DNA from 4 places in the Peribacillus sp. FSL K6-5616 genome. Region 2 is predicted to be linked to each of the others. Evidence: riboswitches for the same ligand, from Rfam matches in the RefSeq annotation. Region 2 holds a riboswitch; each other region holds the start of a gene.

Region 1 (7,471 bases), 4.3 Mb from region 2:
ATATTTATATGGCTTGATGAACCATTGGTTACTTAAAGCCTTGTGGTTCTGCATAAATACCCATTTGGGTATCTTAACTTGGAAACTTCGGATTTCCTATAGCGATTACCATTTATCTATTCCTACGGTTTGAAAAGAAAATAGAAAAATTAGTCCTTGATAGTCATTTGTAAAATGAAGGCCCCCGATTACATTGCCACTTAGATGTAACTCATCTACCCCGGTGTCAAGCACTGATACAACTACATTTTTTCCCGTAATATTTTGATCCCACTTTTGATCAGCTCCAATTTGAATAATATTAGGTAGATATATATCTTCTTTAAAGCCCGCCTTTTTATTTACTGAATATAAGGCAACCATATTATTCATGCGAATCCCTGCTTCATATATAAAGGGTAATAAATCATGGGAATTACAACCCAAAAAAACGCATGAATAATTCATACGCCAATAATAAAAAGATGGAGAAGGGGACATATATCAAAAGAAAAAACGGTAGTTTTTAATGACTACCGTTTTTTCATTTCACTTTCTTTTCTTTTCTAAAAAATAAAAGGGTACTTAAGGCAATAAGTAAAATCAATCCCCCTAGAGCAGCAGGGATCATACCAAATCTGTCGTTTAAATAAATAAAGGTAAATACGGGAAACACAAAAACCAAAACCATTTTTAAAACATACACATTTTTTGTCATAATATCCCTCCTAATACAGACTATCACAATTTATGTTTAACCCACTGTCCTATTTTGGACATTCTGGTGACTAAATAAAATCTAGGAGGGTGCCGAACATGTTTAAATTAGGGAAGCCGAAGAGTAAATTCGGAAGGTATATAGATCAACATGAAATTTCACAACAAGAACTTGTAGAAGAGAGCAAAGTTAATAAAGCAACAATTAGTCGGATTTGCCAGGGAGATGCTTTTCAACCATCAATGAAGAATGCAGGGAAGCTGATTAAAACATTGAGAAAACTTACTGGGGAACACGTCGACTACGATGACTTTTGGAATATGTAAATAATAATACTCTTCAAATAGAAAGCACTCAGTTTGTAGTACACCAATCAAATTAATAACATAGGTTTGTGAGTTTAGGTAAGACTTTGATCGAAGTCACTTATATAATTTATTTATAGTGAAAATGACCTATTTTTTATATATTACATGTCTAACATGTGTTACTATGTTCGGGTTTAGAAAAATATTCAAGGAGTGTTAAAATTGAAAAAAACATGAAAAAAATGTATATTGTCATGTTAATCTCAATAATAGGGATTACTGGACTATTTACATTTACACCAAGTGCATCAGCAGCATCAGGTTGTTCTGATATTTCAACTGGAAGTGAATTTCAAAGAACTTTCAAAGTATGTGGAAAAGATTCCGGATCCGATGTTGTAGGAACAATAACGTTATCTGGCTATCAATCTATTAGTAAAACCTATTGGAAAATGGATCTACAAAGATCTGTTAATGGAAGTTATACAACAATCGGAACAAGGACAGGTTACATAGATTTTGGAAGCCCTTCAAGTAGAACGTTCACAGGCGTAGCTGAAAAGAATGCGAAAACTAGAATTAAGGTAACGTTTTATACTAGTTCGTCTTATTCAACAGTAAGCGGTACTGTTTATTCAGGATACTGGTATAGATAACATCACGATGTCATTGTCGATTACAAACACAAAAAAGCTCTCTCCTCAAAGGTTAGTGCTTTTTTGTGAATTATTAGATTATACAGCTCAAAAGAAGTTGATGTCCTTCAAAATAAAAGACACCCAATGAATGGATGCCTTTTTTATATGTTCAAGGAGTTTAAGCCTCTTTTTTATTCAAATCAAATTGTTCCTGAATTCTTATTAATTCTTTCGGTATTACATAAACATAATCCAAAATAATTCTTGTGAATCGGATTAAATCATTAATTATGTGGATATCGAATTCTACATTCTCTTCATGAGCAGCTGCATTTCCCAAGTCTCTAATTAAATGTGATACTTTATCCAAAACTTTAGGAATTATTGCCTTGTCTGATAAATCAACTAACTTTTTATATAATGTTTTCCCCTCAGCTTTCTGATCATAGCAAAGCATTTCTAAAGTTCTCCTTAGCCCAATGGCACACATTACTCTATCTACATTTTTAGTTTTAAGCGCTGATTCAAATGCACCCTTTATCCTTTCAGGAACGTACTTCAAGTCTCCTGTTTGTATTGGGTAGAGAATATTCTCTGTTTCAATAACCCGTCCTTTATGGTCCTTTATCCCATCAAATGATTCTATAGATTTAAGAGTAACCTTTGAACACACAGGACATTTATATAATGTATACGAGGTATCATATACTGCCCAAGGAACTTCCTCATTATATTCTGGGTGGAAAGTGTATTCAAATTCTTGGTCATTGTGTTTTGCAACAATTTGCATAATGGTTTCGTTTCCACAATGAAGACAAAGAAACGGTTTGGGTGAGTAATTAGTATTTGTCATTTAGTTCTCCCTTTATGTCGATAAATTAGAAATTCGACAAAGGGAGAGAAATTCCTTTAAAATTAAAGCACCCATGACCGGGCGCTTTAATTAATGAAATACTCATTTTCGGCAAAATAAACTGTTATATAAAACATTTGAAATCATATAAAACAGAAAACCCCTTAATATATAAGGGGTTTTTACTGTCTGTATTAGCGTCCCAGATAGGAATCGAACCTACGACCTACAGCTTAGGAGGCTGTCGCTCTATCCTGCTGAGCTACTGGGACATATATTAAAGTCGACGACTTATTTATTATATTTCTTATAGGCAAACTTTTCAAGCTAATAGCACATACTTATGAAAAAAAATCCTCATAAATGTTTAGCGCATCGCTAAGCTCGCGTTTTTCCTCTTTTTTCATCAAATGGAATACTTTATTGTTCATTGGTTTTCTGGTACTATTATACTATAAAAAAATCAGGAGAATGATAGGGGAAAAATATAGAGTTTTAAAGGATGGCGGCATTGCTGGGGATTTTGATTTTACCTGGAAGCACACAAGGGGTTTTAGAGGGGATAGGCAAAAAGACGGCTGCACCGATTGCGGAAGATGACATTGAAGTGGCCGAAGCGGCTGAGAATGGGACCGGGCAGGATCCGGAGGGACAAATCGATACGGGAGACTGGATAACGGCCGAGTCCCCGGTCCAGCTTCCGATATTGATGTGTCACAGCATTTCCCAAGGTAATGGCCTTCGGGTTCCAAGGGAGGAATTTCGATCACAAATGGCTTGGCTTCGGGAGAATGGTTACTATACATTATCCCCTGAAGAAGCATTCCTCGTTTTAACCGAGAATCGGATGCCAAGTGAGAAGTGCGTCTGGCTTACTTTTGATGATGGCTATACAGATAACTACACGGAGGCTTTCCCGATATTAAAAGAAAATGATATGAAAGCAACTGTCTTCATGATCGGGAAGTCCATAGATAAAGGTCATCACCTGACTGAAAATCAAATGTTGGAGATGAGCAGGGATGGGATTTCAATCGAAAGCCATACCATCAACCATTTGGAGCTGACCCGCATGACGGCAGAGCAGCAAGAAGCGGAAATGGTTCAGTCGAAGGTGCTGTTCGACCGTATCCTCGACCAGGACACGACAGTGCTTTCCTATCCGGTTGGCCGGTATAACGAAGAGAGTCTCAAGCTGTCAGAAGAAGCTGGATACAAAATGGCAGTCACTACCGAACCTGGGGGAGCTTCAAGCGACCAAGGGATGCATGCTCTGCATAGAGTTCGGATTTCACCGGGGTTATCGATCAATGGGTTTGCGTCGCTGATTGAACATGCTTCAAAGCATTGAAGGCGGAAGGGTCATTTCGCACTTGTTCAGAAAAATCATATAATAATCGATTCTTACATGGTGTATAATGAAGGCAGTGAAAATTATATACATATGAACGATTTGGTGTCTTAATGACTTAAAAGGGAAGTTGGTGAAATGCCAACGCGGTCCCGCCACTGTATATGGGAGCTGACGGCTGTGTACCACTGTATGAGATATGGGAAGGTGCCGTTGACGATGACCATGAGCCAGGAGACCTGCCAGAATTCGTACACCTGTAACCTACGCGGATGGGAAGGTGTGTGGCAGACCCTAAGATAGAGTCCGTATTGATATTGTTGCCATGCAAGCATCTTCCGTTTAACGGGAGATGCTTTTTGTTTTGGGGGCATCTTCCAGGATTGGTTTTCTCTGTTAGGTATGAAGAAATTAAATAAAAAGATTGTGGGGAATGAAAATGAAGAAGATTTTTGGTCTGATACTGTTAATGTTACTGACTGCAGGCATGATGGTTGGCTGCGGTGGTGCTGCTGATGAAGGAAAAGAAAAGGAGCAAACGAATCATGCTCAACACGAAGCTTTCCCGATTACGATTAAAGATGCAAGTGGGGAAAAAGTAACGATAGAAAAACAACCGAAGAAAATAGTTTCGTTGATACCAAGTAATACGGAAGTGGTCTTTGCACTTGGTTTGGGTAAAAAGGTCGTTGGTGTTTCCGACAATGATAATTACCCGGAGGAAACGAAAGAAATTCAAAAAGTTGGCGGAATGGAAATGAACACGGAGCTGATTGTCTCGATGAAGCCTGACCTTGTTCTTGCGCATGCATCAAGTGCCCATAATTCGAATGAGGGTTTACAGCAGCTTAAGGATGCTGGAATAGATGTCCTCGTAGTCAATGATGCACAAAGCTTTGACCAAGTCTATGATTCTATTGAAATGATTGGACAGGCAACGGGTGAACATGACAAGGCAAACGAAATCGTTGCGGGTATGAAAACGAAGCTAAAGGATATCGAGGAAAAAGCCAAATCCGTAAAGGAAGAGGATAGGAAGACCGTTTTAGTGGAAGTTTCGCCTTCACCGGAAATATACACACCGGGAAAAAATACTTTCATGAATGAGATGCTTACTATTATTTCAGCGGATAATGCTGCTGCCGACTTGGACGGTTGGGCAAAGATTGATGAAGAGTCGATGATTGCTGCAAATCCTGATGTCATCATTACAACGTATGGTTATTATACGAAAGATGCAGTAAGTGAAGTGAAGGGCCGAAAAGGATGGCAAGACGTAAATGCTGTTAAGAATGGCCAAGTCTTTGATGTCCATTCTGACTTGGTGACCCGTTCCGGTCCACGCTTGATAGAGGGAGTAGAGGAACTTGCCAAATCAGTCTATCCGAATCAATTTAACAACTAAATGGGCGTTTGCTTATTTGATTGCGTTGTTCATTTTGTTATTCGCAATGACGATAGGCATTTCCTTTGGTTCGGTGCCAGTACCGATTCCCGTACTTATACAAATAATCGGCAAGGAGATTTTACACTTGCCGATTTCTGCCGATCCGGATTTGATGCTAACGAATATCGTGATGAACATCCGCTTGCCGCGGGTGCTGCTCGCTGGTTTGGTTGGGGCATCACTTGCGATTGCGGGTGCGGCTTTTCAGGGACTGCTCCGGAACCCGCTCGCTGATCCTTACACATTAGGTATTTCATCAGGAGCATCGGTCGGAGCCGTTTTGACAATATTCTTGAATATATCACTGCCATTCATCGGTTTATATACCCTTCCGGCATTGAGTATCTTATGTTCAGTGCTCACGATGCTCTGCGTACTGACTTTTGCAAAAAAAATGGATCGATCGATGAAAGTGGAAACGATCATTTTAACGGGAATCATTTTCAGCTCGTTTTTAAGTGCCTTCATTTCATTGATGATTGCGCTGACGGGTGATGAATTAAGACAAATCATCGGCTGGCTGATGGGAAGCGTCTCAATGCGCGGATGGAATTATATCGTAATCATTTTGCCGTTTTTTATCATTGGTTCGTTGACCTTGATCATGAATACAAGTGAATTGAATGCGATGACTTTCGGGGAAGACCGGGCAAAACACTTAGGTGTGAATGTCAAGCGGCGGAAAATGTGGATCTTGATAGCCGGTTCGACATTGACAGGGGCAGCCGTTGCCGTTTCAGGGGCGATTGGTTTTGTAGGATTGGTCATTCCTCATTTTGTCCGAAAGATTTGGGGACCTGACCATAAACATTTGCTTCCGTTGTCATTGTTGATAGGAGGCGGATTCTTGATATTGGCCGATTTTGTAGCACGAACGATCATTGCCCCATCGGAACTGCCGATCGGGGTGATCACCTCACTTATCGGGGCACCTGCATTTGCGCTGATTTTATTAAAGAGACGGAGAGAAGGGTAAAACGGATGCTTGAAGTAAAAGGGTTAACAGGTGGATATCACAACAAAGCTGTTTTGGACTCTGTCTCTTTTGATGTACATAAGGGGGAATTATTCGGGATTCTTGGTCCTAATGGCAGCGGGAAAACGACGCTTTTAAGTATGCTTAGCGGGGTGCTCGATTATAAAGGCGGAAGCGTACGGATAAGCGGCAGGGATTTGAAGGATTATTCGTCAAAGCAACTTGCACAGGTCATTGCCGTGCTCCCTCAGCATTCCTCATTAGCTTTCTCCTATACAGTAAAAGAGACGGTCTCACTTGGGCGATATGCCCATCAATCAGGTTGGTTCCATAGTTGGTCCGCAGAAGATGAATCGATTGTCCAGCGGGTGATGGAACAAACGGGAGTAGCTGATTTTCAGGATCTTCATTTTGATCGATTATCAGGAGGGGAAAGACAGAGGGTCCTGCTGGCACAGGCCCTTGCCCAAGAGCCGGAAATCCTTTTTTTGGATGAACCTACGAACCATTTGGATCTTTCCTATCAAAAAGATCTTCTTGATCTAATGAGGAAAATGGCAAAAGAGCAGAAGTTGACCGTTATTTCAATTTTTCATGATTTGAATTTGGCTGGATTATATTGTGATCGGCTTATGCTGCTTGAGAAAGGGCGGATTCAGGTTGTTGATGTGCCGAATGAAGTGCTTCAACAGGAACGGATTCAGGGTGTATATCATACGACAATCGAAAAACACCCACATCCCGCCCTTCCGAAACCGCAAATGTTCATCGTTCCGGAAAAGCATGGCCAGGATACTATCCCGTTGGAAATTGATGATTCTTATTTGACAGTCGGATTTGAGATGATTCAATTGAAGTCTCCGATCCCGCTTAGAACGATGTCTTCTGGAGTGACTGGTTCGGGGACGGGCTGGCATAAGTATTTTGTGAATAGGCACGTCCATCATGGTTATGATTGCGAGGATCATCATGTTGAAATGGCCGACTATTTAACAACTCATGGTTTTGAGCCACAGGAAACGGTAGGGATGATGACAGCTGTCTTTCTCGATACGGTCGCAAGCAAGCTATTAAGAGCTGAAGATTTCTCGGTTTTTATCATTGTGACGGCCGGTGTAGGGAATGCCATCGACGCTTCATTAGCTGACCGGCATTCTTGGAGTTCCGCACCAGGAACGATAAATACATGGATATTCGTAAA
Region 2 (7,471 bases):
GCTGCAACAATATTGACTGGTTTGCTGCAAATTTTACTAGGGGTTTTAAAAATCGGGAAATTAATGAAGTTCATTCCGAAGCCGGTCATGACTGGTTTTGTGAATTCTTTAGCCATCTTGATTTTCACGGCACAGCTCACCCATTTCGTGGGCGAAACATGGATCATGTATGTCATGACAGCCGTTTCATTAGCTATCATTTATCTTTTTCCGCTGATCACGAAAGTCATACCTTCACCACTTGTCGCCATCATATTCATGACGATAGTTGCAGTTACCACGGGGGCTACGGTGCGGACGGTTGGGGATATGGGGCAATTGACCGAAGCGCTTCCAATGTTCATGCTTCCAGACATCCCTTTGACCTTCGAAACTTTGGCGGTCATTTTCCCTTATTCCATTGCCCTTGCGTTTGTTGGACTGCTTGAATCGTTATTGACGGCTCAAATTGTCGATGAGATGACTGACACGGACAGTAATAAGAATAAGGAAGCCAAAGGCCAGGGGATTGCGAATATCATCGCCGGATGTTTTGGCGGCATGGCAGGATGTGCGATGATCGGCCAATCCGGTATCAACATTAAATCTGGTGGAAGGGGCCGGCTCTCGACATTTGTAGCGGGCGCATTCCTTATGGTATTAATCGTGGTATTGAATGATGTCCTTATCAAAATACCGATGGCTGCACTTGTCGCAGTCATGATCATGGTTTCAATCGGGACATTTGACTGGTCTTCCCTAAAGAGGCTCACTAGAGCTCCTAAGTCGGATGCAGCCGTGATGATCGTGACGGTCCTCATTGTCCTTTATACACATGACTTATCAAAAGGGGTATTTGCCGGAGTGCTTTTGAGCATGATTTTCTTCTCGGCTAAAATTTCTAAAGTGGCAGTAGAGAAAACGGCAGACATCCAGGCTAAGAAAATCACTTATCGTATCAGCGGACAAATATTTTTCGCTTCTGTCCAGGACTTTGTTTCAAAGTTCGACTTCAAGGAAAAAGCCGATGCAATCGTCATCGACTTCTCTCATTCCAAGATCTGGGATGCTTCAGCAGTCGGTGCTGTCGATACGGTTATTCTTAAATATCAGCTCTTGGGAATACCTGTCCAAGTCCAAGGACTCGATGAAGAAAGTTCGACATTGCTTGAAAAACTCGCCACCTCAGAAAGTAAAATATCTTAAAGAAGTAAAATTCTGCTGAATAGAAACTTTTCAAACCGACAAAATAGATAACATGAATCATTTCCTTTTGAAAGGAGCGAAAAGCATGACACCAGAACAGGATTATACGGCAGCAAATCTGTCACCGGATTTATTGAATGAACTTAAAAGCTTTGAAAGCAAACTTGGCGAGGAAGCCAATAAAGAATTGATTGTCATCGCCTATGAAAAAGAAAAGGAATCTTTAAATTAAGAAAAAAGACTCAAACACCCTTAATGGGATGGTTGAGTCTTTTTTTGAATGTACAGAAAAAGGGTGCCCATGTTTTTAATGAGCAACCCTTTTCCTGTATTATTTGCTGAATACGTCGGTTAAGACCGGCACGATTTGTTTTTTACGCGATACAACGCCTTCCAAGACGGCGATGTTATTGTTTAATGAAACGTCATATGCCTTTTCAACTGCATATGCCGCTTTACCAAGGGCCAAGGCAACGGAATCATTAGTCAGGATATCCGTTACGACGAATAGGAACAAGTCCAATTCCTTCACTGCGATGACCGCTTCAATCGCTGCTTCCAATTCAGCTTGCTTAGCAAGCACTTCGTTCGGATCAACAGCATTGACCTGTGCTATTTCCACTTTAGCCATTCCCATGGAGAATTCCTTTGCATCAAGAGTGATGAGCTGGGCAATCGTTTTGTCGCTTAAGTCAGCTCCCGCTTTCAACATTTCCAAGCCATATTTTTCAGCGTCGACTCCTGCAATGGCAGCCAGTTCCATTGCTGCCGCAACGTCTTGCTCCGTGCAAGTCGGGGATTTGAACAATAAAGAATCGGAAATGATGGCAGATAGCATAAGACCTGCGATTGCTTTAGGGACTTCAATGCCATTTTCTTTATAAATTTTATTTAAGATGGTTGCCGTACAGCCAACTGGTTCCGCACGGTAATATAATGGATCGCTTGTTTCAAAGTTAGCGATACGGTGATGGTCGATAACTTCCAACACACGGACTTGGTCAATATCTTCAGCACTTTGCTGGCGTTCGTTATGATCGACCAGGATTACGCCATCAGCTTCCCCTGAAACTTTTTCCACAAGACGGGGAGCATCGAATTTGAATTGGTCCAATGCATATTGAGTTTCACCATTCACTTCACCCAGACGAACTGGTTCAGCGTTGATACCTAACTGCTTTTTCAGATCTGCATAAGCGATTGCTGAACAGATTGTGTCTGTATCCGGGTTTTTATGTCCAAAAACTAATACTTTTTCCAAGATTTTATCCCCTTTTTCATAAATATTTTTCCGCGAATCCCCTCACCGCAATAAGGGAGAGCCACCTTTACTAGACACTTTATTTTAACACAAAATCCCGTAAAATCAGCGCTTGATTTATCCATTCCCCCATAAAATCTTTCATTCCCCTACCCTCTACCATCACTTTGTCAATAGATAAGGGTTGGTTTTTTTCAAATATATTAGTTGAATTATCATCGTATATGGCTTACGATAATATAAGCAGAAATACTAGATGTTGATTACATAAACAATTCCAATAACTATATATAGAATTTTTATAATCCAAGGTGCCAGTGATGGCTGAAAAGGGAATCCGGTGTAAACCCGGAACTGTCCCCGCAACTGTAAATGTGACGAAATGAGAAAACCACTGTATAGCTCTCTATACGGGAAGGACTCAAAGTAGGATGATCATGAGTCAGGAGACCTGCCTTGAATTTTTCACGTTTCTTATTCTTCGGGGATTGAGATGATGAAACGATAGTATAACGGCTATTTTTTCATGGCTCTTTTATTCTATCGTTTGATCCGCTCAATTCTTTGGGCGGTTTTTTTATTTTAGCGGAAGTTAACAAGGAGGATTATTAATGACTCAAACATATAACTCTACCATAAGTGAAAATGACACAGAAGCGAAATCCATCCAGCTTGAGACGTTATCGAAGGAATTCGAAGGCCGTCTCGATATGGAAAAGTTCAAAAGGCGTTTTACAAAATGGATTGATCGCAAAAGTGACTCAACCGAAGAACAGGCATCAAAAAAACTGATTCAGCTCGCTCTTGAAGGCGTGGATATCGATGCTCCGGATTGGACTTTCGTTGCTGCAGCAGAACTGTTGAATACAATGTATAGGGATGCACAAGCCAATCGAGGTTATGAAGGCAAGAGTTATGGCCCATTCTATGAGCTGATCACAGAACTCTCCCAGATATCGGAAGGTCAGCGTTATCCCATATATAAACCAGAACTGCTATCTTCATATACAAAAGCGGAAATTGAGGAATTGGGATCGGTGATCGACCCGGAAAAAGATAAATTATTCTCTTACATAGGCATCTACTTATTGAATGACCGCTATCTGGCCCGCCCAAAAAAGGACAAGGTCTTCGAACTGCCGCAAGAACGTTTCATGATCATCGCGATGGAAATCATGCGAATGGAAAAAACGGAGCACCGCCTGCAACTGATAAAAGAAGCATACTGGGCAATGTCCAACCTTTATATGACCGTTGCGACTCCTACACTCTCCAATGCAGGTAAAACACATGGACAGTTAAGCTCCTGCTTTATCGACGCAATTGAAGATTCCATTGACGGAATTTACCTATCAAACTACGATGCGGCAAAAGTATCTAAATTCGGCGGCGGTGTCGGTCTTTACGTCGGTAAGGTTCGCTCGCTTGGTTCCGATATCCGCGGTTTCTCTGGAAACAGTTCCGGCACTACGCCCTGGATTCGACTATTCAACCAGACAGCTGTAAGTGTCGATCAATTGGGTCAGCGTAAAGGTGCCATCGCGATTTACTTGGATGCCTGGCATAAAGATATCATGAGCTTCCTCGATTTGAAGACTCAAAACGGGGATGACAGATTAAAAGCACATGATATTTTTACAGGTGTATGCATACCGGATTTATTCATGGAGGCTGTACGCGACAGAAAAGAATGGTATCTTTTCGATCCGCATACCGTTAAGCAAACCCTAGGATTTTCACTTGAAGATCTTTATGACGAAAAGAAAGGCGAAGGAAGCTTCAGGAATCATTATGCACTTGCTGTCGAGGCCGCAGAAAATGGCACGCTTCCAAACTATAGCTTTGAAAAAATCAATGCGATGGACATCATGAAAAGCATCATGATTTCTCAATTAGAAGAAGGCGTACCGTATATGTTCTACCGCGATGAAGTGAATCGGAAGAATCCGAATAAACATAAAGGTATGATTTATTGTTCTAACCTTTGCACGGAGATTGCCCAAAACCTAAGCCCTTCGACGATCACGGATGAATATGAAACAGAAGATGGAGATGTTGTTGTGGTCCGTAAAAGCGGCGATTTCGTTGTCTGCAACCTTTCATCCATTAACTTGCCACGAGCGGTGGGCAGCGATGTTCTGGAAAGATTGATTCCCATTCAGATCCGTATGCTGGACAATGTCATTGATGTGAATAATCTTCCTGTCAAACAAGCATCCATCTCGAACAAACGGTACCGGGCAATTGGTTTAGGAACGTTTGGATGGCATCATTTACTTGCCACACAGAATATTTATTGGGAATCCGATGAGGCTGTTCACTATGCAGATGCTTTATACGAAAAGATCGCTTACTTAACTATCAAGGCATCCAACGAATTGGCCAAGGAAAAAGGATCTTACCCATATTTTGAAGGTTCTGATTGGCATACAGGGGACTATTTCGAACTGCGTGACTATACAGATCAAAAATGGCTGGATTTAAAAGCAGACGTGCAGGAGCACGGGACCCGTAATGGCTACTTAATGGCGATTGCCCCCAATTCATCGACAGCCAAAATCGGTAATTCCACGGATGGAATCGATCCTTTGTATGAAATTGAATTTTACGAAGAAAAGAAAAACTTCAAATTCAAGGTGACCGCACCAGGCTTGACGCCAAATACGTATGAATATTATAAAAAGACGCGCTTCAATTTGGATCAACTGGAAAGCATCAGGCAAAATGCAGCCCGCCAACGCCATATTGACCAAGCAATCAGCTTTAATCTGTATGTACACAATACAATCAAAGCGAAGGTCCTGTTGGATATCCATTTAACAGCATGGGAAAGCGGGTTGAAATCAACGTATTATGTTCGTTCGACGTCTTCCGAATATGACAATGCCTGCGAAGGCTGTTCAAGTTAACGTCAATCATGGCCCAGTAATCTATTCTTAAAGGAGTTTTCACGAATGAACAATCATATAAAAAAAATTCGGATGCTTGAACCGACGCATCCAACCAAGGCAACCGGTGTTTTCAAAGGAGAAGCTTCAGGCTTCCTCCTTTGGAACGATATTCAGTATGAAAAATTCTATGATACCTATACACAGCTCATCAATAACTTTTGGAAGCCTTCGAGCGTGAACATGATTCAGGATAAAAAGCAATGGGGCGAATTGGATGAAGATATCCAGGACGCTTTTCTCGATATCCTTACGATGATTGCTGGAATGGACAGTCTTCAAACGCCCACTTTAGTAGAGATCCTTCGGTACATCAAAGATCCGGCGGCAAAAGCTATCCTGGCCAACATGGCCCAGCAGGAATCGATCCATAATGAGTCTTATTCCTATATCCTTGCTTCCTTGATTCCGGTAGGCAAGCAAAAACAGCTTTTCGACCGCATTAAAGAACATCCTGAAGTGATTAAGCGTAACCAACCGATCGTTGATGCTTATCAAACGTTCGTGGACGATCCCAGCCCTCAGCATTTATTCGAGGCACTGATCCATTCAACGAACCTTGAAGGGATCTATTTCTATCTGGCTTTCGCCTTTTATTATAATTTAGGACGCCAAAATCTAATGACCGGTTCCGCTACGATGATATCCTATATTCATCGCGATGAAATGGTCCATTTCGATTTCATTGGCATGCTCGTTCAAATCTTGATGTATGAATATCCTGAGTTAAATAATGAAGAAAACACGAAGTTCATCTATACAACGATTGAAAAGGCAGTCGAACTCGAAAAGGAATGGTCTGAATATATGCTCGAAGATATCCAAACGAAAGCCGATCTCGATTTGGAAGAATTCAATGAGTACATTGAATATATCGCCAACAAACGATTACGGATGCTAGGCCTTGAAAATTTGTATAAAGAGTATGGCGAGAACCCGATGCCATGGATCAAAACGTTCGATGATGAATCCATCGGCCTTACCAAAACCGATTTCTTCGAACAGAAGTCAAGGACTTACAGTCAAGTAAATGCCAGCAATGGGTTCGATGAGCTGTAAAATCGCCATTGTCTATCATTCTGCCGGCGGCAATACAAAAGCGCTTGCCGAAGCCCTCGCTGCCCTTTTACCTGAGGCTTTCCTATATCGAATGAATGAATTCGATTTACGTACATTGCCGGATTACGATGCATTGATCGTCGGCACCTATACATGGGGCAATGGGGAGCTTCCCGCTAAATCAGCTGCCTTTTATAAAGAACTGGAACAGCTGCCTATTGCTCGCCTGAAAACGGGAGTCTTCGGCACTGGCGAAACCAACTATAATCATTTTTGTGGGGCGGTCGATCATTTCCGGGACATGCTATTTGCCAAGAGCCAGTTATTGGTGACATTGAAGATAGAACAGATGTATCAAGAATCAGACCTGCACAGACTTCAAAAGTTCGCCTCGCTATTCCAGAACTGACTGAAAGGGGATATGCGTTTTCGCATATCCCCTTTCAGTGTTTTTTTAAAACTCGGCTCCCTCAATCATAGCAACGGTAAGCATGAAGTATAATGGAGAAAAAAGGAGATGTTATCCAATAACTGAGAATGTAACCCAGTTCCTGCCTATCCTTTTTATGCTAGTGCTTGTCGCTTTCGTTATATTCATCGTCTTTTTCCTGTCAGGGCATTTTAATCGTACTAAACGGATCGAAGAAAAATTGGACAAAGCATTAAAGGAAATCGCCGAAAAAAAGGAAAAATAAAAAGACTCCAAAATCGGAGTCTTTTTTTTATATGCGTTCAATTATTTTTGAACGTTAGCAGCTTGTGGTCCACGAGCGCCTTGCTCGATTTCGAAAGAAACTTCTTGGCCTTCTTCAAGCGTTTTGAAGCCTTCACCTTGGATAGCTGAGAAATGTACAAATACATCGTCTTGGCCTTCAACTTCGATGAAACCGAAACCTTTTTCTGCGTTAAACCATTTTACTTTACCTTGTACCATGATAGTTCCTCCTGTGTTTGGAAAAATCCATTTTTATTACTATTTTTGGTTCTGGATAATGTTTCAAGAGGAATCCTATTACAG
Region 3 (7,471 bases), 3.1 Mb from region 2:
TAAAATCAGGTCTGGTTGTGCGGCATGCAGTATATTCAGTGCTTGCTTGCCTGTGCTGGCTGTAGCAATGACAGTAAATTGATCTAGTTGATTCGTAAATTGTTTATATATATTCACTGCATTCTCGTCATCTTCAACAATGACAACTGTAATCGGCCCTTTGGACATTCTCACGCCTCCTTTTCTCCTTTTATATCCTTCGGGAAGACGAGTGTAAATCTTGCCCCGCCCAAATAACTGCGATCAATATAAATTTCACCGCTTAAAAGACCAATGGAGTTTTTCACAATGGCCAAACCGATCCCATGATTTTCCCCATTTTTAGTCGTATAACCATCTGTAAAAATAATGTCCTCCATTGCATGAGGGATACCAGGACCGTTATCCTCGATATCAAATATGATTTCGTTTCCTAAATCCGTAAACGAAACTTTGACCTTTCCCTTATTTTTGTTCTTTTGCCTTGCTGCCTCCATCGCATTATCGATGATATTACCAATAACGGAAACCAAGTGATGGGAATCCTCAGGTTTTAATGAACTGTTTAAATTGCTTTCCTGCTCGATTTCCAAGAAAACCTGCAATTCTTTTGAACGGTTTATCTTTCCAAGTAAACAGGCGGCGATTAAAGGATCTTTTACCGATGACATAAGAAACGAAATGATATCTTGCCTCTCTCTCACTTCAGAAGAGATGATGTTCATTGCCCTATCATACTGTTTTAAACTAAGTAATCCATAAATGGTATTTAATTTATTTAAAAACTCATGATTTTGTGCCCGCATATTTTCTGAAAAGGCCTTGATTTCTGAAAATTCATCCGTTAATTGTTCAATTTCGGATACTGTCCTTATTGTTAAAACGATACCCCTGACGTCCTTATGATTTAAGATAGGGGATAAATCCAAAATATATAGCTGTTGGCCTAAGAGTAACTTGCGATTGAACTGTCCCTCTTTTGTGCTGATTACAATTTTGATGAGTTTTTCTAAATGTCCATTTACAATCCGCTTTCCCACCATAAGCTGATGATCATGAAACAATTCACGTGCTCTTTTATTCATGGAAGTAACCTGTTTTTCAATATTAATCGTAATGGTAGCATATCGGATGGCATCAAGTGTCGCTTCCCTTTCTTGAAAAAGAAAGGAAATTTCCTCAGGCTCCAGACCTAAAATAAGCTTTTTTAAGCGTCGCGCTATAAATATTGCCCACACGATTCCTACACTGATTGGGATAAGTGACAAATGAATAATCTTCATTTTATAATTGGATAGCTGATCTTGCACATTCTCTACCAAAAACCCTACAGATGAAACACCGATAACTTCCCCTTTATCATTCCAGATAGGCGCCTTAGCTTTAATCGCTGGTCCCGATATCCCATTTCCTTGATAAATAATTGCTTTGTGTTCATTGAGTACTGCATCATTACTAGTAGCCGTGGGCTTTCCGATATATTCTGGATTGGGATGAGAGTATCGCAGTCCTTTATGATTCGCAATGGTTACATAATCGGCCCCTGTTGTTTGACGAATCAGTTCTGATGCGGGTTGAATCACCTTTGAGGGCTGTTCATCGTTAAATCCCTGGATGATCGTTGGATTTTGAGCCGCTAATTTGGCAACCGTCATTGCTTGCTTACCCATATGGTTTTCGACGATGTCTTCCAGCAGTGTAGAGAATAGAATGCTCACAAGTAAGGTACTGATGAAAACAACGAATATGATAAGCAATGTCATTTGAGTTAATAAGTTCACTCTAATTTTAAACATCTACATTTATACCCTAGGCCTTTCCATATTGATTGCTCATACTTATATAGAAAATTAATGATTGAGACTGGGCGGGGGAAATTTCCCTTTACAAAGTTCACCTGGTTAATAGTTCTTCCCATTCTTCAAGCGAAAGTTTTTCGGTCATATGCTTATATGCATCAGGGACTTTTATCGAACACATAAGTTCGAGACTATTGCCATCGGGATCATTGAAATAGACGGAAGCGTTTCCTTGGTTCGGACGCACAAATGGTTCAATCGTTGTCCTTTTTCCAAAGGGGACGACTTCAATTTGCAAGGATTTGAGCCAAGTTAATACATTTTTCATATTATCATAAGTTACCCGAAAGGCGATATGCCTTAGTGAAGGGTGGTATGGAGTTTGATATTCCTTCCCTTCCCATAAGCCGACCCAGCTTTTGTTTTCCTCGATCCAAAAGAAGGCAGTATCTTCATCCCTCCAAGCTAGTTTCAAGCCTATTTTCTTATAAAAATCCATAGAGATGTCCAGGTTCTTGACTGGTAAATGGGCTTCATATAAACCTTCTATCATATTAGATTCTCCTTCTCCTATAACCTTATTTTTACGAATTATGATCTGCCATACAAATTATTCAAGATACCAATCCTATTATCCTTCTAATTGATATAGGAAGACCCGAACAAGGACATGTTTCATTCATGTCGATTATTCGGGTCTTTTGTTCATCATCCGCCTGGTCGGTTTTTAAAACTTATCGGGATATAGTCCTTCCGCTACATTCCGTAAGGCTATGGGTGCACGAATCCCTTCCGCGCCCGCTGAAAGAGGAAGCACGATGATTGCTTTATTTCGAATGGCCGGTACATCCGCCAGTTCACTTTTATTTAATAAGAATGTTTCTTTTTGCTTTATGGGGATGTCGCCGTAATCAATGATGGCAATGACATCCGGATTCCGATCGACGACTTCTTCCCAGCTGACCTCAGGCCATCCCCCTTCCGTATCGCCAAAAATGTTCTGGCCGCCAGCCATGGAAATGATCCCTGTCATGTAATTATTTTTCGCTGCCGTTCTCGGTACTTCTTCACCGCTGTCATATACGAAAACGTTTTTGGGTTTGCCTGCCGTTTCGATTTTTGCTGTGGTTTCTTTTATATCCTGTTGCATCTCTCCGATGACTTCCGCTGCTTTTTCTTCCACTTGAAAGATGCGGCCAATATTCTCAATATCTTTATACACATCTTCCATAGTCGGTGTTGACGTATTGGAAGACTCATGGATATATGTATTGATTCCGGCTTCTTTCAGCTCTTGGACGGTTCCTAATGTTTGTTCCGTAAAGGCGCTTTTCCAGCCTGCATATGCAAAATCCGGCTCTGCTTCAAAGAAAACTTCTTTTGATGGGTATTCCTTGGAAAGCACAGGCACCGTTTCATAGGCCTCTTTATACTTTGGCAAAATTTCGTCATCCAAATAAGCCGTACCTGCCATTGAATCCTGCAACCCCAATGCAAGCATGATTTCCGTCGCATGCTGATTTAGCGAAACCGCACGTTTCGGGGCCTCTGCATAGGTGGATTCATGATCCAGATTCGTGATGACCACCGTTTCTTTTCCACCTTTTTCACTCGGTTTGCCTCCGTCCTTTGAAGCTTCCTCGGAGTTATTGCAAGCGGCCAATATCATCATTGCCAATAAACTGATGCTTAACAAAATCTTTCGGTAACCAGTCATATATTTCCCCTCGAATCCATTGTTTTTTATATATGTGCTAAAAAGGTGATATGCGTCTTTTCCGTGACCGGGTGTATGCCGATTTCCGTTTCCACGCCGAACACGTTCCTTATCATTGTTGTCGTCAAGACAGCTTCTGGTGTTCCGGATGTGATCACTTGGCCATTTTGGATGACATATATATAATCACAATACATGGCTGCCAAATTTATATCATGCAGGGCAGTCAAGACAGTAACGTCCAGCTTTTTTACAAGGTCCAGCAATTGGAGCTGATGCCTGATGTCCAAATGATTCGTTGGTTCATCCAGGATGATGATGTTCGCCTCCTGGGCAAGGGCACGCGCTATAAGGACACGTTGTTTCTCCCCACCCGACAAGCTCATGAAACTCCTTTCTTCAAATCCATTCATTTCGACGCGAGCTAATGCATGATTGACGATTCGTCTATCTTTCTCCGTATCTCCCTGAAATAACCGCTTATGGGGGTGGCGTCCCATCCAAACCATCTCTTGTACACTAAAGTCAAAGGTCAGGGATGTTTCCTGGCTGACAACCGCCATTTCCCGGGCTGTTTGTTTCTGTGTAAGCCGGTAAAGGTCTCGGCCGTCGAGGTGAACAGATCCCGTATGCGGCTCCAATATCCGGGAAGCATTTTTTAATAAAGTGGATTTCCCGCTCCCATTCGGGCCGATCAGCCCAACGAACTGGCCAGTTTTTATATGCAGGGATATATCCTCAATGATAGGTGTGTCCAGAATTGAATAGGACACTTCTTCAATGGCTAATTTCACTTTCCCCCACCTCCAAATGAATATGAACTTCGCCGCAAAAGCCAAATGAAGAATGGCCCTCCGCAAAGTGCGGTGACAACGCCAATCGGAAGTTCTTGAGGTGCCAGGACCAGCCGGGCACATACATCTGACCAAATGACGAGAATCATGCCAATCAATATGCTGCATGATAGAACACGTTTATGGTCTGTCCCGACCAATAGCCGGGCCAAATGCGGTACGACCAGACCGATGAACCCAATCGAGCCGCTTACAGCAACAACAGTCCCCGTAACAAGGGAAGTCATGATAATCAGAACTTTACGGAAGGCTTCCATATTGACCCCGAGCGTCGCGGCGACCTCTTCGCCCATCAATAAGATATTGAGGGAGCGGGATTGGACGATAAGGAACAAGGAAACCCCAAGCACTACAACCGCTGGAATCGGTATGTATTCCCATTTTGCACCCGCTAAGCTGCCCATCATCCAAAACATCGCTTCACGGATGCCGGAATCTTTTGGTGCGAGTGTGACAATGAAATTAGTGACGGCAGACATGATCATCGAAATGGCTACACCCGCCAATAACAGCCTTGTCGTTTGGATTCTCCCTCCCACTTGAGCCAATAAATAAACGGAAAGCATCGCAGCCATGGCCCCCAGGAAGGCACCGAATGACAACGCATATTGACCGAATATAGGCAGCGCCCCAAAGAGAATGACAAGGGTTGCCGCAACGGAAGAACCAGATGAAATGCCCAGGATATACGGATCTGCGAGTGAATTGCGCACCAAGGCCTGGATGACGACACCCACTACGGATAACCCCGCACCTACCACCGCACCGAGCAATACACGGGGCAGACGGATATCCCAAATGATCCGCTCTTGTGCGATACTCCCATTCCCTTCCAGGGAATCACCGATAAAAGGCAGATGCCCTAAGGCGATCTTCCAAACCGTCATTGCTGACATCTTAACTGGCCCAAGGGTAACAGCGAATGTAATCGATAATAAAAGGATGCAAAGCAAGAAAAATAGCAGGAAACGAAACCTGCGCTTGGCATTTCTCTCAAAATGGTCAAGCATATCCTCATTCTCTTTCAATGAGCTTCTAACCAATGACTCTTCCAATGATGATTCCTCCTTCAAAAAAAACACAAAAAAACTCCAATCCTTTTAACAAAGAATGGAGTTACGAGTATAGGCAAAAAAATAAGGAAGGACCTAAGTCCGCCTTTTCTTACTCTCGAACACCTCTCCTCTCAGCGAAGGAAAAATCGGTGATGCCTACTAGGTAGGTCTCCTGGCTTCCAGATCAACATTTCCTTTCGTCTTCCCTGACTGACGGTCAAGTGACATCCTGAAAGAAAACTCCTTGGTTACAGTGGCGCGACCACTCGGGATTTGCACCCGATTCCCTGTTACCCTTTGTTCACACAAAGGCACCCAGCGGCAAATATATGAACTTCGCAAAATTTTCCAAACATTAAATACAACGTTAGTATAGTATACTCCCCCTCTTTTCACAATAAAAAAAATGGAGTGCGTTCTATTATATAGAAGAAAATGGATTTAAAGGTTCCTACTATAATGGAAGAATGTTAGCTTTTGACCCGAATCCGCACTAATTTCCTCATTAATCGAAATCCGTTCAAAACCGTTTTTCACCAAAACCTTTTGGGAGGCGATATTGTCACTTGTCGTTTTGGCCTGTATTTGCGTCACATTCAAATCCGGCGCCAGCTTCACCAATAGCTTTAAAGCTTCATTCGCAATCCCTTTTTGCGTAAACGCTTCACCGATTCTATAACCGACATGAGCCGTACCATTGACGGGGTCGATATCCACAAGATTAATCCTGCCGACGATTATGCCTGAACCATCCTTAATCAAATAAAAAGAGGAGATGGCCTCTTCTTGTTCTTTTAATAATTCCTTATGCCTGATTCCAAACGTTCCAAAGCTATAATAATCATCACCCCGTCCTGGGACCGTTTGTTCGAAAAACCTTCTATTATTGCATTCATATGCAAATAACGCTTGTGCATCCCGTTCATTAAGCCTGTCAATGTATATATCCATCATTCTTCCACCCTTTCAAAAAAAACGCTAAGCCTATGCGGCCTAATCTATCATTCAAGAAAACAAAGGGCTTATCCTTCCTGATAAATAGATAGATGAAGATTTATACCCTAGCTTGATCCAGCATCCCTTTATTGTTCCCTCAAATCCAGTTCCTGAATAAAGATAAATACATGAATTACTTGAAAAGTCAAAAATAAATTATTTTCTTCTGGTAAAAAATCAACGGATGATGTATCATAGGCTTCAGATATTTATTATTCTCATTTGGTTAATCGGAATTAGGAGGAATATATATGATTGGTTATGTGTTTTTAAATCTTGCCATAATGCTCGTTCTTTTAGGCGTTTTATTTTACATGAATAAGAAGCATATTTCCTTTACAAAAAGGGTCTTTACTGGACTTGGTTTAGGAATTGTATTCGGACTTCTTTTGCAGTATTTCTATGAACCTCAGTCAGAGGCGATCGTTAAATCGGTCGATTGGTTTAACATTGTAGGTTCCGGCTATGTCAAGTTCCTGCAAATGATCGTCATGCCGCTTGTCTTCATTTCAATCTTATCCGCATTCACAAGATTGAAACTGACTAGCAATATTGGAAAGATCAGTGTCCTGATCATCGGAATCCTGCTTGGAACGACTGCGATTGCAGCAGCTGTCGGGATCACATCGGCAACTGTTTTCAATTTGGAAGCCGTTCAAATTGAGCAAGGGGAAGCGGAGCTAAGCCGCGGGGATCAAATATCGGAAACATACGGTACGATTCAGGATAAAACGATGCCGCAGCAAATTCTTGAATTGATTCCGTCCAATCCGTTCCTTGATTTAACGGGTGCACGTCCGACATCAACCATTTCCGTTGTAATTTTTGCTGCATTTCTTGGGATTGCCTATTTAGGAGTCAAAAGGAAACAGCCTGAACACGCTGAATTTTTTGCTAAAATAGTAGATACATTGCACAGCATCATCATGCGCGTAGTAACATTGATCCTGCGTTTAACACCTTACGGGATCTTGGCGATCATGACGAAGACGGTAGCTACGAGTGATTTGGATGCCATCCTGAAATTAGGGAAATTCGTAGGTGCCTCTTATGTCGCCCTGATTGTCATGT
Region 4 (7,471 bases), 1.2 Mb from region 2:
AGGTGCTCACACCCACTCGCTTTGGCGACACTGATGGCCTGGACGATACTTGCCATATAGGCGGAACTGGAAAAAGGGACGACAGTGCCCCTTGTTCCCAAAATGGAAATGCCTCCCACAATCCCTAAGCGGCCATTTAATGTTTTTTTCGCTATTTCTTCACCTGCGGGTACGGAGATGACGATTTTCACTCCTCTATTGATCTTGAATTCTTCCAATGTTTGCTGCACAGTTGTTAAAATCATCTTGCGCGGTACAGGATTAATGGCTGCTTCCCCTACAGGAACGGGAAGCCCGGGTTTTGTCACACGACCAACTCCGGTCCCTCCATCCAGGATAATCCCGGGTGCATCCGACCAGCTGACAGTAGAGATAATATGGGCCAGATGTGTGGCATCGGGATCATCTCCGGCATCTTTGATCGTTTCAGCACTAACCGCATTTTCTGATATATCATATTTCTCAATAGTGAAAGTGGCATCTCGGCCGATGGGCAAGGAAATCGTTGCCTCCTCAAGTGCATCCCCCGTGATCAAAGCGGTCAATGCCGCTTTGGTCACGGCAGTTGAACATGCTCCTGTCGTATATCCATGACGCATTTGTGAGGGGTCTTTTTTCACTTTCTTTTCCATGTTTTTTAACTATCAGCTAAAAGGGAAATCGCGTTCAATGCAGCAACAGTGACAGTACTTCCACCTTTTCGGCCAATATTCGTAATGAATGGAACTTCTGTGATCTTAGCGAGTTCCTCTTTCGATTCTGCTGCAGAAACAAACCCAACAGGCATTCCAATGATTAAGTCCGGTTTTGCAATCCCTTCTTTAATAAGGCGAATGAGCTCAAGTAAAGCGGTAGGTGCATTGCCAATGGCATAAATGCCCCCTTCATTTTCCTTTACGGCTTTTTGCATCGAAATGATTGCCCTTGTTGTATTCAAACGTTTTGCTTCGACCATCACATCCGGATCTGAAATATAGCAATGAACGTCCCCGCCGTGTTTTTGAAATCTTTTTTTGCCTGTACCGCTCTCGATCATTTGCACATCAGCAATGACATGCCTTCCTTTGCGAATGGCTTCCACACCAGCTTGAATGGCATTTGGATGGATGATGACACTTCTTCCCAATTCAAAATCCGCTGAAGCATGAATGACCCTGCGGACGATCTTCCATTCATCTTCAGAAAAATCATGATTGCCCATTTCTTCAGCAATGATTGAAAAGCTATAATCATATATTTTGTCAGGGTCTACCGTTAGTGGTTTAAAATCCGTTTTAAAATCCATCTTGCATTCCTCCTATTTTTCAATTAGCTGTTTATTCAACTCGGCAATGACATGATCAAAACTGGAATGAACATTTTGATAGTCAACATCCGGTCGTGATATCATGATCGTGTCTATTCCACATTCCAACGCGGCTTCCAATTTCTCATCAACCGCACCGACCTTGCCACTTTCTTTCGTTATCATCAATGTGACCCCATACTGTTCATATAGAGCTTTATTTAATTCTTTGGAAAATGGCCCTTGAATCGCAACGATATTTTTTTGTTCAATGCCCAACTGCGCACATTTTTCCATATTGTCCATTCGTGGCAGCATTCTCGCTATGACTCTGGTATTCTCGAGCCCCACCAATTCTTTTGCAAACACGGCTAGGGTTTTACTTCCGGTCGTGAGCATGATGACTCCCCGTTTTTCTGCGGCAAGCTTGGCAGCTTCCTCATAGCCACGGACAACTATCAATTTATCATTCTGAAACCGTTGACTTTCACGCTCATAACGAATATAAGGAACATTTGCTGCCTTTGCTCCAATAAGGGCGTTTTTGGATGCTTCTTCGGCAAATGGGTGACTTGCATCGACTACAGCCTGAAAACCTTTTGCAGAGATTAAAGATGTCATATCTTCTGCAGATAATCGGCCAATCCGGGTGGATATCCCTGCATCCTGCAAACTCTTGGCCGCCGATTCGGTTACAACAGTTGCCAAAACCTTGAACCCAACCTGCTGCATCTCAATCGCTAATTCCCTTGCATCACTTGTACCCGCCAAGAACAAAATCATTTTGATGTCCCCACCGCTTGCCCATCATGATCGTGGTGATGATCATGGTCGTGATGGTGTTCATGGTCGTGATGGTGATCATGGTCGTGGTCGTGATCGTGATGGTGATGATGGTGAGCATGTCCATGTTCCTCGACATGTTTACGATAGTTTTCCAAATCACGCGCCCCGCTTGATTTGCCTTCACTGGCTTCAATTACTCGTTCTTGCAGAATGTTCTGTAAGGTTGGATGATATCCAAAATACTTTGCCAATATGAATTCTCGATCATGATATTGCTCTTGATAGCCTTTCAGCATATCCTCCATTCTTTCCATCAACACCCCAGTGAAGAGGAAATATGGCAGCATCACTATTTTTTTTGCCCCTAAGCGGATGCATCGTTCAATACCTTCATCAACGTGAGGGTCCGTTACACCCATGAAGGCTGTTTCGACCCATTTAACGTTTAATTTTTCCCATAATAATCGTGAAATTTTAAATATATCACTATTTGCATCAGCATCACTGCCGCCTCGGCCAATTAACAATATCGCTGTCTCTGAATGTTCAGAGGTCGTATCGAATCCCGCTTCCTCAAGACGGTCTGTCAGGATCGTCAATACATCATGGTGGACCCCGATCGTTTGGCCATATGTGAATTTCACTTCTGGATACTTGGTTTTCCCATCCTCTATTTCAGCTGGGATATGTAATTTCGAATGTCCTGCATGCAACAAAATGATCGGTATGACGATAACTTCAGTAGCCCCTCGTTCTACACAATTATCAATTCCTTTGGATATATTCGGTGCCGCAAATTCCAAGAAGCACGTTTCCACTAGGAAACGCCCGTCCATTGACGGAATCATATTTTCAATAAAATGACGGACTTCTTCATTTCCCGAAGCCAACCGGCTTCCGTGTCCTACGAACAAAACTGCTTTCATTTACTTTCCCCCTCTTGACTAGTCTTCACAAGGCGCAGGCTCTATGTTTATTTTGGGAGCGATGTCCTGATAAGAAAAATTCTGTATCTTTTTCGAACGTTTGAAGTATTTAAAAAGCCGCTCATTTGGATGGGCATTTTGCTTATACTCGCCGACAATGTCCGTGATCAGTTCTACAAGTTGTTCCGGTTCAATGCCTTCCGCTACCGGCTGACCCGGATGGGCTGTTCTTCCAACCGGTTTAGCTCCAAGAAATAAGTCGAACTTCCCTTTTCGGAAGACAATCCCGATATCATCCATCACAGCACTATAACAAGCCATCCCACACCCATTAAAGCCGATGTTCAGTTCCTTGGGCATGCTCATTCCGCCAAGCACCCGGTGTATTTCGTCCGCATAAGGAATGGATTCCGCTTTTTCACCATCACAGAAATCACAGGCTTTTAATGTCAGTACATCTCCAATCGGCGACAAAAGAAAGTTTGCTGATTGCAATTTCCCCGTAATGACTTCCGGATCCGTTGTCGGAATCTTTAAGACGATTTTATGATTTGGCGTGTATTCCATCGTTCCCTTTTCCCCGACAACTTCCGCAAGTGTCATCATTTGTTTGGGAGTGAATTGTTTATTCGCCACACCTGGACTAACGGCAAGTTCGAACACCGACTCCATTTTTTGCTGAACAACCGGCTTAATGGATTGCTGAACGGCTTGACCCTTGACTCTGGACAGAGCTTCCATTGCCATTTCAAAGGAAGCTTGCTTCTTTTCAGGTGCTTTTGTAAGTAAGCCAACTCCTCCAGCGGACTCGGGTAAGGCTTCTTGATCTAATGCCCACGGTTCCGCTTCTTTTTGCAGTCGCTGATGCGGCTTCAAAGTTTGCTTTTCCGAATTTAACGTATATTTTCTTTGATAGCCTCTCGGTGTGATGATTTTGTCGTCATATAAAAAGGTGGATGAATTACCGATAATGACGGTGGTCAACATTCCAATATCGTGATTCAACATATCCTTCAAATTGGTAATGACAATATCCTGCCTATCGCGATAAGCACTTTTCACCAACCCGACAGGTGTATCCGGCGAGCGGTAGCGAAGGAGAATTTTCTGTGTTTCAACAATTTGCCGGGTCCGCCTGCCGCTGCGCGGATTATACAGTGCAATGACAAAGTCTGCCATTGCAGCTGCTTCAACCCTTTTAGCGATCAGTTCCCAAGGAGTTAAATGATCACTGAGGCTGATCGTACACGAATCGTGCATGACGGGCGCCCCAAGTAAAGACGCACATGAGTTGATTGCTGAGATGCCAGGAATGACTTCTATGCCCACTCCAGTTTCTTCTTTCCAGCCTTTTTCAATCAATACTTCATAAACCAACCCTGCCATCCCGTAAACTCCGGCATCCCCACTGGAAATCACCGCCACTTTCTTTCCCAGCTCCGCTTGTTTCACTGCTTCCTGTGCACGTGATACCTCTTCGGTCATCCCCGTACTAATGATCGTTTGATCTGTTAGCAGTCCCTGAATGAGTTCAACATAAGTTTTATAACCAATGATGTAGTCACTTTCTTGAAGGGCTTCGACGGCACGTTTGGTAATGTGTTCAAAATTCCCGGGCCCAAAGCCCACGACGAATAATTTACCGTTTGTACTCATTAAGACATCTCCTTTTACGCTTTGTTCTTTGAAATACCCGTATGAGCAGGAAAATCTGGATTAGGGGTCATTTCCCCGTCTTTGTATTGATAGATCATCTGTGGAACAAACTCACCATCATCGATATTACTGACGATCTGCCGACCGAAATCAGGCGTTTCCACTCGATACCAGTTTCCTTGGGGATAGGCAATCACTACGCAGGCATCCTTACATCTCCCGTTACAGCGTGTCCTCGTTGTATGGATTTTCAGATCCAGTCCTTTTGAAGCAATTTCATCGCGAATCGCTTGGGTTACTTCTTCCCCGCCCTTTTTCATGCAGCTGCTCCCATTACAAATCAACAGATGCGTATTTGTACCCGTCAAGTTCCAAGTAGTCATTTTCTTCCTCCTGAGTTCAGGGAAAAGGCAAAATAAAAAACCTTAACATAAGAGTCAAGGTTTAAAAAAACTATATGAATGAGGAGCCAAAGGCAAGCTTGCCAAACCCTCCCAAAATCGTCATAGTCCTTCTACCTTTCCCTCCGAAAAGTATCATGCAATTTTAAAAGCAGGTTTCCTGGCTTACGCTTCATTTTACTTTGTCCCTTCCCGGCATCATGCCAGTGGCTATCGACAATTTCATCAGCGTTTACAGTAGCGGGGGCTGCATCGGATTTTCACCGATTTCCCTATTATCCCTTGCTTATTCACACAAGGGCACTTTTAAAATGAAATATTTGGTTTTATTATACATTTCCAACTAACTTAATCTATCATATAACAACTTTGTCAAAATTCAATAGTTTATTCCGACTGTTTAGAAAAGTTTAAACGTGTAAAACCAGTTACAATCCTTTCCTCGCAACAAACTTCGACCAAAAAAAAAAGATAGTGTAGCTGGAATTATTTCTTTATGGTACACTATACGAGAATTTTCTAAATAATTACATAAGTTTCATGGTGTTGAATTTCTCGGAATTCAGCTTAAAAGGGAAGCCGGTGAAAATCCGGAGCGGTCCCGCCACTGTAAAGGGAAGTTCCATTACTTTAACTTTAATCCACTGTCAAATGAGATGGGAAGGATGTAATGGGATGATGAACCAAAGCCAGGAGACCTGCCATGAAGCGTGAAACTGTTTCAGCCTACGAGGATGGGCGTGCGGATCAGGCAGAATGGCCCAAGGTTGGTTCATGCTGCAAAATTCCTGTTCATTACGCACTTCTTTCCTTTGAGAGAAGTGCTTTTTAGTTTGGGCGCCGCTTTTCTTCTCAAGATTGATCAGAACAATTAAAAGTGTTGAAAGGAGAAAGAATGAAAAGAACCAATTGGAAAATTATTTATTTTGTCATTTTACTGCTTTTTGTCCCGAAACGGGCATTGGCCATGCATATCATGGAGGGCTTTTTACCCATAGAATGGGCTATATTCTGGTGGGCCGTGTCGCTTCCATTTTTAATCTTGGGGTACCGGTCCATTAGGTCCAAAGTAAGGGAAAACCCAGAAACAAAAATGATACTAGGCCTATCGGGCGCATTTGTATTTATATTATCGGCCCTAAAGATTCCTTCCGTTACGGGAAGTTCTTCGCACCCTACCGGAGTTGGTTTAGGTTCCATACTATTCGGACCATTGGCCATGAGTGTCGTCGGCTCCATCGTTCTGTTATTTCAAGCTGTTTTACTGGCACACGGAGGATTGACGACATTAGGGGCCAATGCATTCTCCATGGCCGTTTGCGGACCGTTCATTGCTTACTTTGTCTTCAAGGGCGCAACTAAATTGGGGTGGTCTTTTTCACTTGCCGTATTCTTGGCAGCTGCTTTTGGGGATTTGGGCACCTATGTAGTAACTTCCGTTCAACTTGCCCTTGCTTTCCCTTCCGAGGTTGGAGGATTCATGGCCTCTTTCAGTAAATTTGCAGGGATTTTTGCCCTGACCCAAATTCCCTTAGCGATCAGTGAGGGGTTATTGACAGTCGTCGTGATGAATTTCTTGAAAAAATACAATCTAGGCGAATTGAAATTGCTGCGAGTTTTATCTAAGGAGGCCCGTTAATATGAAAAAAAGTTTACTGCTGCTTTTCCTGGTCGTCATTCTTGCTACCATACCGTTGATCACCCAACAAGGAACGGAATTTGGCGGTGCCGATGGCGAAGCTGAGGAAGCCATCACTAAGATCCATCCGGAATACAAGCCATGGTTCAACAGTATTTGGGAGCCGCCAGGTGCAGAAACCGAAAGCTTATTATTTGCGCTGCAAGCTGCAATCGGAGCCGGTTTCATTGGATACTTCATTGGCGTGATGAGACAAAGGAATAAGCAAACCAAACAAGAAATTCCCAAAAAATCGAAGCATGTTACTCATTGATAAATATGCCTATTTCAATGGGCTAAAGGATGTACATCCGTTGGAAAAGATGGTTTTTGCACTCTCCCTTTTGCTTTTTTCGTTAACGGTAAGGGATATGGCCGTTTCGCTCATCACTTTTACGGTGATGAGCGCTTTAATCATTTTTGCGGCAAAAATCCCGCTTTCTTATTATCTTAAATTACTTCTATTACCAGGATTTTTTATACTATCGGGAACCATTACCATCCTTTTTTCTTTCACTGGTAAATCCACTTCGATTTCGAATATATGGTGGTCCTGGAAGATCGGGAATTGGCAAATATTCATCAGCGATGACAGCTTTGGTACGGTGGCCAATTTGGTCACTGTCGTATTCTGCAGCATCAGCTGTTTATATTTCCTTACCTTAACTACACCCATTACCGTCATCCTATCCGTGCTGAGAAAACTTAAAGTGCCTTCGTTATTGGTCGATTTAATAGA

The links. A riboswitch is a leader RNA that binds a small molecule or an ion and turns the genes downstream of it on or off. The one in region 2 is predicted to bind cobalamin.
Region 1: it holds a riboswitch for cobalamin, as region 2 does, so the genes downstream of both, MHB45_RS24015 (ABC transporter substrate-binding protein) here and MHB45_RS02975 (ribonucleoside-diphosphate reductase subunit alpha) in region 2, are expected to answer to the same signal.
Region 3: it holds a riboswitch for cobalamin, as region 2 does, so the genes downstream of both, MHB45_RS17910 (FecCD family ABC transporter permease) here and MHB45_RS02975 (ribonucleoside-diphosphate reductase subunit alpha) in region 2, are expected to answer to the same signal.
Region 4: it holds a riboswitch for cobalamin, as region 2 does, so the genes downstream of both, MHB45_RS08425 ((2Fe-2S) ferredoxin domain-containing protein) here and MHB45_RS02975 (ribonucleoside-diphosphate reductase subunit alpha) in region 2, are expected to answer to the same signal.

What each region holds. Positions count from the first base shown of each region.
Region 1 is NZ_JBBOYT010000001.1:4,940,297-4,947,767, reverse strand. Features, by position in the region: partial or broken gene MHB45_RS24050 (YvrJ family protein) at 57-173, shown strand; gene MHB45_RS24045 (hypothetical protein) at 524-697, opposite strand; gene MHB45_RS24040 (helix-turn-helix domain-containing protein) at 796-1,023, shown strand; gene MHB45_RS24035 (hypothetical protein) at 1,239-1,661, shown strand; gene MHB45_RS24030 (DUF4145 domain-containing protein) at 1,822-2,496, opposite strand; tRNA gene MHB45_RS24025 (tRNA-Arg) at 2,695-2,768, opposite strand; gene MHB45_RS24020 (polysaccharide deacetylase family protein) at 2,999-3,847, shown strand; cobalamin riboswitch at 3,934-4,108, shown strand; gene MHB45_RS24015 (ABC transporter substrate-binding protein) at 4,281-5,252, shown strand; gene MHB45_RS24010 (FecCD family ABC transporter permease) at 5,215-6,270, shown strand; gene MHB45_RS24005 (heme ABC transporter ATP-binding protein) at 6,276-7,471, shown strand, end outside.
Region 2 is NZ_JBBOYT010000001.1:617,628-625,098, reverse strand. Features, by position in the region: gene MHB45_RS02990 (SulP family inorganic anion transporter) at 1-1,185, shown strand, start outside; gene MHB45_RS02985 (hypothetical protein) at 1,271-1,417, shown strand; gene MHB45_RS02980 (manganese-dependent inorganic pyrophosphatase) at 1,517-2,446, opposite strand; cobalamin riboswitch at 2,739-2,919, shown strand; gene MHB45_RS02975 (ribonucleoside-diphosphate reductase subunit alpha) at 3,058-5,355, shown strand; gene MHB45_RS02970 (ribonucleotide-diphosphate reductase subunit beta) at 5,401-6,453, shown strand; gene MHB45_RS02965 (flavodoxin domain-containing protein) at 6,425-6,862, shown strand; gene MHB45_RS02960 (cold-shock protein) at 7,190-7,387, opposite strand.
Region 3 is NZ_JBBOYT010000001.1:3,718,822-3,726,292, forward strand. Features, by position in the region: gene MHB45_RS17885 (response regulator) at 1-168, opposite strand, end outside; gene MHB45_RS17890 (ATP-binding protein) at 171-1,775, opposite strand; gene MHB45_RS17895 (VOC family protein) at 1,873-2,331, opposite strand; gene MHB45_RS17900 (ABC transporter substrate-binding protein) at 2,506-3,495, opposite strand; gene MHB45_RS17905 (heme ABC transporter ATP-binding protein) at 3,522-4,289, opposite strand; gene MHB45_RS17910 (FecCD family ABC transporter permease) at 4,286-5,359, opposite strand; cobalamin riboswitch at 5,550-5,737, opposite strand; gene MHB45_RS17915 (GNAT family N-acetyltransferase) at 5,846-6,355, opposite strand; gene MHB45_RS17920 (L-cystine transporter) at 6,652-7,471, shown strand, end outside.
Region 4 is NZ_JBBOYT010000001.1:1,769,898-1,777,368, reverse strand. Features, by position in the region: gene MHB45_RS08450 (cobalt-precorrin-5B (C(1))-methyltransferase) at 1-632, opposite strand, end outside; gene MHB45_RS08445 (precorrin-8X methylmutase) at 638-1,285, opposite strand; gene cobK (precorrin-6A reductase) at 1,298-2,068, opposite strand; gene MHB45_RS08435 (sirohydrochlorin chelatase) at 2,065-2,997, opposite strand; gene cobJ (precorrin-3B C(17)-methyltransferase) at 3,016-4,653, opposite strand; gene MHB45_RS08425 ((2Fe-2S) ferredoxin domain-containing protein) at 4,668-5,036, opposite strand; cobalamin riboswitch at 5,188-5,377, opposite strand; cobalamin riboswitch at 5,579-5,774, shown strand; gene MHB45_RS08420 (hypothetical protein) at 5,758-5,886, shown strand; gene MHB45_RS08415 (energy-coupling factor ABC transporter permease) at 5,950-6,693, shown strand; gene MHB45_RS08410 (energy-coupling factor ABC transporter substrate-binding protein) at 6,695-7,006, shown strand; gene cbiQ (cobalt ECF transporter T component CbiQ) at 6,993-7,471, shown strand, end outside.